Regions from separate parts of the Povalibacter sp. genome, predicted to be linked through region 1. Evidence: riboswitches for the same ligand, from Rfam matches in the RefSeq annotation. Region 1 holds a riboswitch; each other region holds the start of a gene.
What was found. Region 1 has a riboswitch for cyclic di-GMP ahead of V7D81_RS03170 (putative Ig domain-containing protein). Riboswitches for the same ligand answer to the same signal wherever they lie in the genome.
Positions count from the first base shown of each region.

Region 2: linked by a shared signal. The riboswitch ahead of V7D81_RS10530 (M23 family metallopeptidase) and the one ahead of V7D81_RS03170 (putative Ig domain-containing protein) in region 1 are both predicted to bind cyclic di-GMP.
Region 3: linked by a shared signal. The riboswitch ahead of V7D81_RS14740 (pilus assembly protein PilM) and the one ahead of V7D81_RS03170 (putative Ig domain-containing protein) in region 1 are both predicted to bind cyclic di-GMP.

Region 1 covers NZ_DAINNK010000005.1:58,503-63,262, reverse strand. The annotation lists gene V7D81_RS03175 (NTP/NDP exchange transporter) at 1-568, opposite strand, end outside; gene V7D81_RS03170 (putative Ig domain-containing protein) at 735-2,570, opposite strand; cyclic di-GMP riboswitch class I at 2,757-2,841, opposite strand; cyclic di-GMP riboswitch class I at 2,996-3,083, opposite strand; gene V7D81_RS03165 (putative Ig domain-containing protein) at 3,274-4,722, opposite strand.
Region 2 covers NZ_DAINNK010000028.1:7,645-12,404, reverse strand. The annotation lists gene lpxC (UDP-3-O-acyl-N-acetylglucosamine deacetylase) at 8-931, shown strand; gene V7D81_RS10535 (DciA family protein) at 1,016-1,300, opposite strand; cyclic di-GMP riboswitch class I at 1,381-1,481, shown strand; gene V7D81_RS10530 (M23 family metallopeptidase) at 1,615-2,532, shown strand; gene secA (preprotein translocase subunit SecA) at 2,857-4,760, shown strand, end outside.
Region 3 covers NZ_DAINNK010000047.1:8,893-13,652, forward strand. The annotation lists gene V7D81_RS14730 (hypothetical protein) at 1-45, opposite strand, end outside; gene V7D81_RS14735 (penicillin-binding protein 1A) at 120-2,594, opposite strand; cyclic di-GMP riboswitch class I at 2,654-2,756, shown strand; gene V7D81_RS14740 (pilus assembly protein PilM) at 3,060-4,121, shown strand; gene V7D81_RS14745 (PilN domain-containing protein) at 4,123-4,704, shown strand; gene V7D81_RS14750 (type 4a pilus biogenesis protein PilO) at 4,704-4,760, shown strand, end outside.

The sequences.
Region 1 (4,760 bases):
CGCCGAGAAACAGCAGGCCGTTGTTGCCAATCGAGGCGACGCTGAAGTCGGACACCAGCGGCCCGACGAGCGCACCGGCGCTGCCGCCGGCAGCGATCACGCCGAACAGCCGCTTGCTCTGACCGCTGTCGAACAGCTCGAGCAGGAAGCTCCAGAAGATCGACAGCAGGAACAGGTTGACCACGCTGATGAAGACGTAGAAGAACTTGCCGACCGCCGGATTGATCTGATCGCCCTGCAGGGCCACGCCGATCAGGCCGAGCACGACGGCGACGACGCCGTACATGGCGGGAAGAAACACGCTGCGCCGGACGCGGGCCACAATGATCCCGTACAGCGGGATGATCAGCAGCGAGGCGGCCCAGGTCACCATCCACAGGTCGGCCACCTGGTCGCGGCCGATGAGGGTGCCGATCGTCTCGCGCAACGGACGCACGGCGAAGTAGCCGGCCCACATGAAGAAGAACAGACCGAATGCCGCCACGACGGCGCGCACTTCGCGAGGCTCCACGGGTGCCAGCCGTCCCAGCAGATTGCCGAGCAGGGAACCTGAAGAAGTCGTGGTCATCGAATGCCCTCGCCGTCTCATGGATCGATCGCGCACCATGGCAGGCGCGGCGCGGGGATTCTAAACGGAGGATGCCGACCGTCGCAGTTACGATGCGGTCAGCGGTGGCGGGCTGCGACGAGCGGCCGATGCGGGAGCCCGGCTGCACCGGGCTCCCGTCGAACTTCTAAGGAATCGTCTTGCTGGCGACGTTCGATTGCGAGCTCTCGCCACCCGACCCCGTGTAGGCCTTCACGGCGAAGTACCAGGTGCCCGAGGCCAGACCGTCGACCACGTAGCTCGTCACGCTCGGGTTCGAAATCGTGATCGTCTGGTTGAGCGCCGAGGAACTCGTGCCATAGACGATGCGATAGCCGGCGAGATTGGTCAGCGCGGTGCCATCGGTGTTCTGGGTCGGTGCGACCCACGACAGCGTCGCACTGCCCGTGGCCGGTGCCGCATTCACGGCGATGCTGAAGGCAGGCAGCGACACGGAATGGGTGCCGTCGCTGACCCCGATGACGATGTTCGAGGTCGTGCCGGTCGCGCTCGGCGTGCCCGAGAGTCGGCCGGTGGTCGTGCTGAACGTCGCCCAGCCCGGCTTGTTGCTGATGCTGAACGCGAGCGTCGCGCCTTCCGGATCATTCGCCGTCGGCTGGAAGCTGTAGCTGGCGCCCACGGTCACGGAAGTCGCCGGCGTGCCGGAAAGGGTCGGCGCGGCATTGCCGGGCGGCGGGGTGGTGCTGCCGCCGCTCACCGTGATGGTGAACGCCGCGAGCGAGGCCGACGCCTTGCCATCGCTGACGCTGATGATGATGTTGCCGAACGTACCGGCCGCCGTCGGCGTGCCGCTCAGCCGGCCGGTCGACGCGGTGAAGTTCGCCCAGGTCGGCTTGTTCTGGATGCTGAAGCCGAGCGTGTCGCTGGCGTCGGCATCGGCTGCCGTCGGCGTGAACGAATAGGCCGTGCCGACCGTCGCACTCGTGCCCGGCGTACCGCTGATCGTCGGCGCGCGATTGGCGGCCGCCTGCACGGTGATCGTGAACGCCGTCAGCGCGGTCGAGACCTTGCCGTCGCTGACGCTGATGATGATGTTGGCGAACGAACCGACGTTGGACGCCGCCGGCGTGCCGGTCAGGCGGCCGGTGGACGCGCTGAAGCTCGCCCACGACGGCTTGTTCTGGATGCTCCAGGTCAGCGCATCGCCGTTGGCATCGGTGGCCGTCGGCTGGAACGAGTAGGCCTGGCCCGCCTGCACCGAGGTCATCGGCGTGCCGCCGATCGCAGGCGCGCTGTTGTCCGGTCCTTTCACGCTGATCGCGAACGCGGGCAGCGCCGTGGTCGCGACGCCGTCGCTCACGCTGATCACGATGTTGGAGAAGTTGCCGACGTTGGCCGCCGCGGGCGTGCCGCTCAGCGTGCCCGAGGAGGTGCTGAAGCTCGCCCACGAGGGACGGTTCGAGATCGAGAACCGCAGCGCGTCGCCGTCGGCGTCCGCGGCGCTCGGCTGGAAGCTGTAGGCGGCTCCGACATCGACTGAAGCCGTGGGCGTACCGCTGATCGTCGGCGCATTGTTGGCGGCCGGCGGCGGGGCGCTGCGCGAACGGATGACGATACGGAACGGACCGATGGAGCGCTGATCGCGTCCGTCAGTCACCGTGATGGTGATGTCCTGGGTTTCGCCGACGTCTGCATCCTGCGGCGAACCGGTCAATGCGCCGGTGTCGACGCTGAAGGTCGCCCACGTCGGCTTGTTGGTCACCGAGAACTCGAGGAAGTCGTTGTCGGCGTCGCTCGCCGTCGGCGTGAACGAGTAGTCCTGCCCGGCTTCGATCGCAGCCGCCGGCGTGCCGGTGATCTCGGGCGCATGGTTCGCCGTGGGAGGAGGCGTCGGCGTGGTCGGCGACGTGGGCGACGTCGGCGGAGCAGCGGCCACGGCGTCGTCGCCTTCGCCGCCGCAGGCTGCGAGCGTCGCAACCGCGCACAGAACGATGCTCGCCCTGACCAGCCGTCGAATCATCATGCTCCCGAAACTCGTTTTCATTGCTTGCACCTGCTTCAGCACGTCGCGACAGCGAATCGCGAACGTTGCGGACGATCGGCCAAGGCAATGACGCTGACGTCGATGTGTGCGCTGACGCTGGTGCGTCACGGATCGACGGCCCGAATCTGCAAATCCATCGGCATCCGATGCAGTCGCAGATTCTTTGCTGGCAACCCCGCTATCCCGCGCAGTGCGCGTCGGACCGGAGGCTTTGCGTCCCCGCCTTTCGACGGGTTTGCCCTTTTCAACTCCTGAACTTTTTCGCCGTTATTTCACGAGCGTTGCGATTCGCGCCTGACATGGCACGCATCGCGACGATCGGTTCACCGGAGCAAACCTGCAGCGAGTGGCATCAAGGAAGGGAAGCGTTCGGGTATGACGACGGAGGAACGAACAGTCCTCTGGCCGGCAACCCCGCTATCCTGCGCCCTTGCGCTCACCGGACCGGAGGCTTTGCGTCCCCGCCTTGCAGCGGGTTTGCCCTTGTGAAGCGTGGTCGAGTAGACCCCAGTAAAAACACCTTTGCAATTGTCGTTGGCTACAGACAGCTCAAGTGATTTCGAGCTTCACATAAGAACGTCAGAAAACATAAGGCGCTCGCTTATGCAATGCGTGCGCACTCGCGCATCGCACTGCATCCGTCGGGTTCGCGCTTCGTAACACGACGGCAATTTTCCGCGCATCACTGCAGCGTCTTGCTCGCGACGTTCGAATTCGCGCTCTCCGTTCCTGCACTCGTGTACGCACGCACCGCGAAGTAGTACGTCGTCGGCGTCAGTCCATCGAGCACGTAGGTCGACACGCTCGGATTGGCCACCTGGATCGTCTGGTTCAGCGCGCTCGCGGACGTGCCGTAATAGATGCGGAAGCCGGCGAGATTCGTGAGCGTCGTGCCATCGGTGTTCTGGGTCGGCGCCGCCCACGACAGCGTCGCGCTTTTGGTCGCTGCCTGATTCACGGCGATCGAGAACGCAGGCAATGCAGTCGATGCCTTGCCGTCGCCGACACTGATGACGATGTTCGCGTAGCTGCCCGCATCGCTCGCCGATGGCGTGCCGGAAAGCTGGCCGTTCGAGGTGCTGAAGGCGGCCCAGGCCGGCTTGTTGCTGATGCTGAAGGTGAGCGTATCGCCGTCGGCATCGGCGGCCGTCGGACGGAAGCTGTAGGCGCTGCCCACGTTCACGCTCGTCGTCGGCGTGCCGCTGATCGTCGGCGCGCGGTTGACGGCGGCGGCGTTCACCGTGATTGCAAAGGCCGGCAGCGACGTCGTCACCTTGCCGTCGCTGACCCGGATGACGATGTCCGAATGCGTTGCCGCCGCCGTCGGCGTGCCCGTGAGCGCACCGGTCGAGGTGCTGAAACTCGCCCAGGCCGGCTTGTTGCTGATGCTGAAACCGAGCGCGTCGCCGTCGGCATCGGCGGCCGTCGGACGGAAGCTGTAGGCGCTGCCCACGTTCACGCTCGTCGTCGGCGTGCCGCTGATCGTCGGCGCGCGGTTGACGGCGGCGGCGTTCACCGTGATCGCAAAGGCCGGCAACGACGTCGTCACCTTGCCGTCGCTGACCCGGATGACGATGTTCGAATGCTTTCCTGCGGCGGTCGGCCTGCCGGTGAGCGCACCGTTCGAGGCGCTGAAGCTCGCCCAGGCAGGCTTGTTGCTGATGCTGAAACCGAGCGCGTCGCCGTCGGGATCGCTGGCGGTCGGCCGGAAGCTGTAGTTCGTCCCGACGGTGGCGGTGGTCGGCGGCGTGCCCGAGAGCGTGGGGCTGCGGTTGGCGGCCGTCACCGTGATGGTGAAGCGCGGCAGGTCGGTGCCGTACTTGCCGTCCCAGGCGTAGATGTTGATGTTCGCGAAGGTGCCGGTCCTGTTCGGCGTGCCGCTGAGCCTGCCGGTCTTGCGATTGAAGCTCGCCCACGAGGGCTGGTTGCGGATGCCGAAGGTGACGGTGTTGCCGTCCGGATCGGAAGCCGTCGGCGTGAACGCATAGGACTGGCCGACCTTGACCGAGGTCGGCGGCGTTCCGGAAATCACGGGACGCTGGGTATTGGCCGCCCAGGCAGCGGAGACGCCACCGGCCGCGAGTACGGCGACGACGAGAGCGCGACGAAAGAACGCGTGCAGACCAGTCATTGCAATCGAATCTCCATGCAGGACCATGTCGTTCCGGC
Region 2 (4,760 bases), on a different contig from region 1:
GCCTCCCATGCTTCGCCAACGCACCATCAAGAACTCCATCCGCGCCACCGGTGTCGGTCTGCATTCCGGCAAGAAGGTGCTGATGGTGGTGAAGCCGGCGCCGCCGGATACCGGCGTGGTGTTCCGTCGTACCGATCTCGACCGGACCATCGACGTGCCCGCGTACGCCGAGAACGTCGGTGAGACCACGCTCGGCACCACTCTTATTAAAGGTGAGTCGCGGGTCTGCACCATCGAACATCTGATGTCCGCCTTCGCCGGCCTGGGCATCGACAATGCCTATGTAGAACTGTCGGCCGAGGAAGTACCGATCATGGACGGCAGCGCCGGACCGTTCGTGTTCCTGCTGCAGTCGGCGGGTGTGGAAGAGCAGTCCGCACCGAAGCGTTTCGCACGCATCCTCAAACCCATCCAGGTGGAAGAGGGCGACAAGTGGGCCCGCTTCACGCCGTACAACGGCTTCAAGGTCAATTTCGAGATCGAATTCAATCATCCGATCTTCAAGAAGCGCGACCAGATCGCGAGCATGGATTTCTCCAGCACCTCCTTCCTGCGCGAGATCAGTCGCGCACGGACGTTCGGCTTCATGCGCGATCTCGAATACATGCGTTCGAAGAATCTCGCGCTCGGCGGCTCGATGGAGAATGCCATCGTGATTGGTGACGCGGGCGTAATGAATGAGGAAGGCCTGCGCTACGAAGACGAGTTCGTGAAGCACAAGATCCTCGATGCGATCGGCGATCTGTACCTGCTCGGCAAGGGCATCCTCGGCGAGTTCAGCGGCTTCAAGTCCGGTCACGCGCTGAACAACCGGTTGCTGCGCAAGCTGATTGCGACGCCGGATGCGTGGGAGGAGGCGACCTTCGAAGGCGATGAGCAGGCGCCCATCTCTTATATGCCGGCGACGGCGGTGTCCGCCGGCGCCCTGTAGGTCAGGCTTCAGCCTGACTTCTTAATTTAAGAGGCCGGCTGAAGCCGGCCCCACAGTAAGAGCAAGACGAAGAAAATCCCCGCCTCACCCCGGCTTCCCCACCTTCACCTGCACTTTCGTGAACTGCGTCTCACCCTGCGCCCGCAGCCGTTCTGCCAGGGTTTCCTGCAGATAGTGGATCCGCGACCCCCAGGCCGCGGAATCCGCCACGATGACCAGCGTCCCCTCGCGGTAACTCGCTGAAACGACGTGGGCTTTCTCGTCGCCATCGAGCGCGGCCCGCACCCGATCCGTCAAATCGAGCGTCTCCCGGGCGCGACGCTCCAGCTGCGCGAGCAGCGGGCCCAACCCAGTCGAAATGGGCTTCATGGGTTCAGACATAAGCTGAAATGTGCAATGTGAGGGCTGACTGCTTGATCTTTGGGTTGCGGATTCTGCATATTCCCGACCGCTGTTAAGGGCAAACCCGCTGAAAGGCGGGGACGCAAAGCCACCGGTCTAAGGGCGCTGCCTTCGAAGGCAGGACGGTCACGATAGCGGGGTTGCCAGGATGTACAACTCGAATCATCGGTTCTACGTCCACACCTCTCTGGATATGCCGTTGGTGCAGCTTTCTCGATGCGGCTGCGCCGGCAGGACGTTTTTGTCGCGCCAGATTTTTTGAGGACGCGAGGCATGATCGAATGAACGTCATCGTCTTTTCCAAACGCCTGGGGCGCGCTCGCCAGATCGAGCTCGGCCGCCCGCTGGCTGCGACGGTGACCATCGGTCTGATCGTGACCATCCTTGCCGGCGTGCTCTTCGCCGGGGTCCAGCTCGGACGCAGCAACGTTTTCGCTCCTACCGCCCAGGTCGCCGACTGGGGCCGCCGGCTCGAAGAGCAGCGCCAGCAGGTCGTCGACGCCAGGCAGGAATTGCAGAACCGTCTCGATGCGCTGGCCGGCCGCGTCGGCCAGATGAATGCCCACGTGATCCGCCTCGATGCGCTGGGCCGCCGCCTGACGGAGATGGCGCACCTCGACAAGGGCGAGTTCGATTTCGACCGCGTGCCCGCCGTCGGCGGACCCGAGGCTCTGGCCGAGAGCGCGCTGGTTGCGGCACCGGACATTTCTTCGATGCTCGATACCCTGAGCCGCCAGATCAAGGATCGCGAGCGCCAGCTCAGCGTACTGGAAAGCCTCATTTCCACCCGCAATCTCAGCCGGCAGATCGTTCCGGGCGGACGCCCCGTCATGCAGGGCTGGATTTCCTCCTACTTCGGCCAGCGCACGGACCCGTTCAACGGCCGCACCGTCTACCACAAGGGCATCGACTTCGCGGGGCCTGCGGGCTCGCAGGTCGTCGCCGTCGCTGCCGGCGTCGTGACCTACTCGAAGGACCGTTTCGGCTACGGCAAGACCGTGGAGATCAACCACGGCAATGGCTACGTGACGCGCTATGCGCACAACCAACGCACGCTGGTGACGCCGGGCGACACGGTGCAGAAGGGCCAGGCCATCGCCCTGATCGGCTCGACAGGCCGTTCCACCGGGCCCCACCTGCATTTCGAAGTACTCAAGAACGGCCGGGCCATCGACCCGATGAGCTTCGTGCGGCAGTAGCTGCAGGCCGGGGCGGCAGTCCCGGATGATGACGGCGTCTTAATTCCAGCACCGACTTCCGACTCTGCCTGTGGGGCCGGCTTCAGCCGGCCTCTGGCTGTAGGTCAGGCTTTAGCCTGACATCCAAAGGCCGGCTGAAGCCGGCCCCACAGCTAGAAAAACAAGGCCCGCCGCCCTCGGCCTTGTTTTCGCACGCCCCGCCCCGAACTCGGCCTGTCGGTCCCAAGGCCGCGCACGTCCATCAAAAAAACCCGACGGCATGGGGTCGCAGGGTGGCGTGTACAATCGCGTCCTTTCTTTTGGCCCACCTCGGAGCTCTCTCTCGTGGCGAATTGGCTCAGCCAACTGTTCGGCAGCCGCAATCAGCGGCTCGTTAATGGATATTCCAGGGCCGTCAGCCGGACCAATGCCCAGGAACCCGCGTTCCAGGCACTGAGCGACGAGGCGCTGCGCGCCAAGACCGAGGAATTCCGCAAGCGCCTCGCCGACGGGGCGACCGTCCACGACATCCTTCCGGAAGCCTTTGCGGCAGTGCGTGAAGCCGCGCGCCGCACGCTCGGCATGCGCCACTTCGACGTGCAGCTCATCGGCGGCATGGCGCTCAACGACGGCAAGATCGCCGAAATGCGCACTGGCGAAGGCAAGACGCTGGTCGCGACCCTGCCGGCCTATCTGAATGCGCTGCCCGCGAAGGGCGTGCACGTGGTCACCGTGAACGAATACCTGGCCTCGCGCGACGCCGAGTGGATGCGCCCGGTCTACGAATTCCTCGGACTCACGGTCGGCGTCATCAGGAGCGGCCAGTCGTCGGAAGAAAAGCGCGCCGCCTATGCGTGCGACATCACCTACGGCACCAACAACGAATTCGGTTTCGACTACCTGCGCGACAACCTCGCGTTCCGTCTCGAAGACCGTACGCAGCGCGGACTCGCCTTTGCCATCGTCGACGAAGTGGACTCGATCCTGATCGACGAGGCGCGCACGCCGCTGATCATTTCCGGCCCCGCCGAAGAAAGCACCGAGCTGTACGTCGCCATCAACAAGCTGGTGCCGCGGCTCAAGCGCCAGGAGTCCGAAGAAGGCGAGGGCGACTACTGGGCGGATGAGAAGTCCCGCCAGGTGCACCTCTCGGATACCGGTCACGAACACGCCGAGGAACTCATCACCGAAGCGGGCCTGCTGAGCCCCGACCAGAGTCTCTACGACGCATCGAACATCCGCCTGATGCATCACCTGAACGCAGCGCTGCGCGCGCACGCGTTGTATCACCGCGATGTCGAGTACATCGTGCGCAACGGCGAAGTCATCATCGTCGACGAATTCACCGGTCGCACCATGCAGGGCCGGCGCTGGTCCGACGGCCTGCACCAGGCCGTCGAAGCGAAGGAAGGCGTGCGGGTTCGCGAAGAGAACCAGACCGTCGCCTCCATCACCTTCCAGAACTACTTCCGCATGTACACGAAGCTGTCGGGCATGACCGGCACCGCGGACACGGAAGCGTTCGAATTCCAGTCGATCTACGGCCTCGAAGTCGTCGTCATCCCGACCCACCGGCCGATGATCCGCAAGGACCATGCCGACTTCGTGTACCTCACCGCGAAGGACAAGTACGACGCCATCATCGAAGACATCCGCGATTGCGTCGCGCGCGGCCAACCGGCGCTGGTCGGCACGACGTCGATCGAAACGTCGGAATACCTCGCCAAGCTGCTGCAGGAACACAAGATCGCGCACGAAGTGCTGAACGCCAAGCAGCACGAGCGCGAGGCCCACATCGTCGCGCAGGCGGGTCGTGCGGGCTCCGTGACGATTGCCACCAACATGGCCGGTCGCGGCACCGACATCGTGCTCGGCGGCAATCCCGAATCGGACCTGCACGGTATCGATCCGAACGATGAAGCCGCGCGTCAGAAGGCACGCGACGAATGGAAGGTGCGTCACGACGCCGTGCTCGCCGCCGGCGGCCTGCACATCATCGGCACCGAACGCCACGAATCGCGGCGCATCGACAACCAGCTGCGCGGCCGTTCGGGCCGTCAGGGCGACGCAGGTTCGAGCCGTTTCTATCTTTCGCTCGAAGACAACCTGATGCGCATCTTCGGCGATCCCGAGCGCACCAAGCGCTGGCTGCAGACGGCCGGCATGAAGGAAGGCGAAGTGATCGAGAGCCGCATGCTCTCGAAACAGATCGAACGCGCACAGCGCAAGGTCGAAGCCCACAACTTCGA
Region 3 (4,760 bases), on a different contig from region 1:
TGCCATACGCAACTGCTCGGCGCGCGGATTCATTCGTTTGCTCATGTCGCCTCCTGGGCCCGGCGGCAGGAATCTTCTTGTTCGCAGCCGCAGCGGCTGCTCAGCAGCGAGAGTACCTGTCAGAAGATCGGATCGTCACTACTTTGTTCGCTCGCACCGGCACCATTCGACAAACCGTCGCCGCCTTCCGATGCGGCCGGCAGATGGCCTGCCATGAAGGTCTCGAAGATCGCGTCCGGTTCGCCGGGCCGCGCTGCCAGACCCGTATCGGCGGAAACACGCATCGTCACGAGACCCGGCGGTGGCACGCGCCGCTGCTGCGGTACTCCCTGCAACGCCTCGTGCATGAAATAGATCCACATCGGCAGCGCCGTGCGGCTGCCTTCTTCGCCGGGCCCCAGCGATCGTTCCTGATCGAAGCCGACCCACGCGGTCCCCACGAGCGACGGCGTGAAGCCGCAGAACCAGGCATCGCGGCGATCGTTGGTGGTGCCGGTCTTGCCGGCGAGATCGTCGCGCTTCAACTGCATCGCGCGTACGGCCGTGCCGCGGCGGACCACGTCGGCCATCATGTCGACCATCAGGTAGTCGTTCTGCGGCGAGATCGAGACGGGAGCAATCGCCTTCTCCGGCAGGTAACTCAGACTGCCCCAGTTGCGTTCATCGACGGTCGGCGGCGGCGGTGCGCCCTCCGGCACGTTGATGACTTCCGTCGCTGCGTCGGCAGGCTGCTCGACGCATTCGCGACAGACGATCCGCGGTTGCGACTCGAACACCCTGTTGCCATCCGGCCCGATGATGCGATCGATGTAGTACGAGCCGACCCGATAGCCGCCGTTGGCGAAGATCGCGTAGGCGCTCGCCATCTCCAGCGGCGACACCTGCGCCGTGCCGAGCGCGAGCGTCAGGTTGCGCGGCAGGTTCTGCTCCGGAAAGCCAAAGCGCTCGATGTACTGGGTCGTGTAGGCGGGTCCCAGCGCATGCATCACGCGGATCGACACCAGATTGCGCGAACGGACGAGTGCTTCGCGCAGCCGCATGGGGCCGCGGAATTCGCGCGAGTTGTTCTGCGGCCGCCAGACCGTTTCCAGCGACGGATCTTCGATCACCAGCGGCGCGTCGTTCACGACGCTGGCCGGCGTGAAGCCGCGATCCAGCGCGGCTGAATACAGGAAGGGCTTGAACGCCGAACCCGGTTGACGCTTCGCCTGGACGGCGCGATTGAAATTGCTGGCGAAGTAATCGAAACCGCCGACCAGCGCCGTGATCGCGCCGTCCTGCGGATCCATCGCCACGAACGCGCCCTGGGCTTCCGGCACCTGCACCATGCGCCAGTTGCCGGAACGTTCCTGCGCGACGTACACGACATCGCCCACGGAGAGGATGTCCGCGGCGCGCTGCAACGGCGGTCCGACGCTGCCGTCCGCGAGCGGCGCCCGCGCCCAGCTCAGTCCGCTCCAGGGCAGATTGATGCGTCCGTGAACTTTCGACCAGGCGACGGCGCTGCGGTCTTCGACGGCACGAATGAGCGCAGGCTCGAGTCCGCCGCGCAGCGGAAACTCATAGAGCAGTCGCGACCAGTCGGACTCCGATGACTGCGCCGGTACCGTGACCCGGCTAACCGGGCCCCGATAGCCGTGGCGCGAATCGTATTCGACCAGCGCGGCGCGCACGGCACGTACGGCTGCGGATTGCAGGCGACTGTCGAGTGTCGTGATCGCTTCGTAGCCCGCGGTGTAGGCGTCGGTGCCCAGGCGGTTGTAGAGATCGGCGCGCACCATCTCCGCGATGTACGGCGCGTCGACTTCCACGGCGGGTCCGTGCAAGCGCGATTCGACCTGCGAGTTGTCGGCGGCGCGCTGTTCGTCCGCGGTGATGAAGTTCTTCTCGCGCATGCGTCGCAGCACGTAGCTGCGGCGATGCTTGGCGAGTTCGGGATTCGCAACCGGATTGTCGCGCGAGGGCAGGCGGAACGTGCCTGCGATCAACGCCAGCTCCGGCAACGACAGCTGATCGATGGTCTTGCCGAAATACACCTCGGACGCTGCGCCGACGCCGTAGGCGCGCTGGCCGAGAAACATCTTGTTCATGTACAGCGTCAGGATTTCCTGCTTGCTGAACTGCTGTTCGATGCGCAGCGTGAGAAAGATTTCCTGCAATTTGCGGCGATAGCTTTTCTCGGGACTGAGAAAGATGCCGCGCGTGAGCTGCATGGTGATGGTGCTGCCGCCTTCGCCCTTTTCGCCCGACATCAGGTGACGCACGATCGCGCGCGCCAGTCCTGGATAGTCCACGCCGCTGTGCTGGAAGAAGCGATCGTCTTCGGCGGCCAGCACGGCATTGACGAGCTGCTTCGGCAGCGCTTCGAACGAAAGCGGAATGCGCCGCTGTTCGCCGAACTGCGCGATCAGCTTGCCGTCGCGGCTGTAAACGCGCAGCGGCACCTGCAGACGGATGTCGCGAATCGCTGCGACGTCCGGCAAGGCCGGCTCCAGATATTGATAGGCACCACAGAGCCCGAGCGTGAGACCGCCGATGAGCACGACGATCGTTGCCAGGGCGAAACGCAACCAGGCCGGAAGGTAATGTCGCATCACAACAAATGAACCTAAGTCCTTGCTTTAAAAAATGCCGGTATGCAATAGTAGCCGCGAATTTACGTGGGCAAACTCATCGAAAGGTGAGGACGCAAAGCTTCCGGTCTACGGGTGGATCCTCCTGAAGGAGGGGATGTCCAGGACAGCGGGGTCGCCGGCGGAATGATAGGGGCATCGAAAAAACGCTGTCCTGTCGTGACCTGCCGTACGCATGAGGTCACTGGCCGATCCATGCGCACTCCAAGTCATTGATCCGGCAATTGCGTTCTCCCACAGCCCAATAATTGACTTAACAAAGGCTGAGCTGGAGCGACGCGGCACGCCGGTTTCCGAAATCGCCTCGATGGTATTTCGTGAGACTCCTCACATTCAACTTAACAAGCAGCTGTATATATTTGCGCCTCGTATTTAGTGCTGATCTCAGATAATCCCCTAAGTATCTGACGAACAAAGGGAAATAGCGTGCTTTTTTCAGCCAAATCCCGACCGGTGCTGGGACTGGATATCACCACCTCGTCGGTCAAGCTGATCGAGATCAGCATGAGCGGCGGCCAGTATCGGGTGGAATCCTATGCCGCCGAGCCGACGCCGCCGAACTCCATCAATGAGAAAGCCATCGTCGACGCCAATGCCGTCGGCGACGCCATCAAGCGTGCCGTGAAGCGTTCGGGCGCGCGCGCCAAGGACGCAGCCGTCGCCATCAGCGGCGACGCGGCCATCACCAAGGTCATCCAGATGCCTCGCACCCTGAGCGAGAACGAACTGGAAGGCCAGGTGGAAATGCAGGCCGACCAGTACATCCCGTTCCCCATGGAGGAAGTGAGCTTCGACTACGAAGTCATCGGCCCCTCCGAAAAAGATCCCGAAATGCTCGATGTGCTGCTCGTGGCGACCCGCAGCGAAAACGTCGAACAGCGCGTGGCCGCCTGTGCGGCGGCGGGTCTGACGGCCCGCATCGTCGACGTCGAAGCCTTCGCGCTCGAAAATGCCTGCCGGCTGCTGACGCACCAGATGCCCGATGGCGGTCTCGGTCGCGTGCTGGCAGTCGTCGACTTCGGCGCCAGCAGCACCACCTTCAGCGTGCTGCGCGATCTCAAGGTCATCTACACGCGCGACTTCGCCTTCGGCGGCCAGCAGCTCACGGAAGAAGTGATGCGCACCTACGGCCTCAGCATGGAAGAAGCCGGTCGCGCCAAGAAAGAAGGCGGACTGCCCGGCAACTACGAAACCGAAGTGCTCGGTCCGTTCATCGACGACATGTGCCAGCAGGTCAGCCGCTCGCTGCAGTTCTTCCTGGCGTCCGGCGCCGGTCGCGAACAGCCCGAGCAGATCCTGATCTGCGGCGGCTGCGCCAACATCCCGGGCGCCGCCGAAATGATTCAGAGCCGCGTGGGCATCGAAGCCCTGCGCGGCGATCCGCTGGGCCAGATGAAGGTCAGTCAGAAGGCCAAGGCCCAGTCGGTGAAAAAGGATGCGACTGCCTTGCTGACGGCGTGCGGTCTGGCGTTACGGAGTTTCGACTGATATGCCAAGAATCAATCTCGTCCCGTGGCGCGAAGCCGAGCGCAAGCAGAAGCGCCAGGAATTCGGCGTCGGTGCCGTTGGCGCACTCGTGCTGGCCGGCGCCATCGCGTTTGCAGTGAATCTGCAGATGAGTTCAGCGATCGGCGCACAGAACGAACGCAACCAGTATCTGAAGGATGAAACCGCGAAGCTCGACAAGCAGATCGCCGAGATCCTGGAACTGGACCAGGAGAAGCAGCGCCTCGTCGCGCGCATGCAGGTGATCGAGCAGCTCGAGCGCAGTCGCGCCGAGGTCGTGCATCTGTTCGATCAGCTGGTGCGTACGCTGCCGGACGGTATCTATCTCACCTCGATCAAACAAACCGATCGCAAGGTGCAACTCAGAGGTATTGCCCAGTCCAGTTCGCGCGTCTCGAACTACATGCGCAACATCGATGCCTCCGAATGGATGGCCGATCCGTCGCTGGACATTCTCGAAACGAAAGGTGGCACTGCAACAGGTTCGGATTTCACGCTGAACGCGACGCAGGAAAATCCGAATCTGAAGGCGGCCGCGGGCGGAGCCGCACAGGGAGCCCACTGATGAGCAATCTCCTGGAAGATCTTCGCAATCTCGATCCGAACGATGTCGGTCGCTGG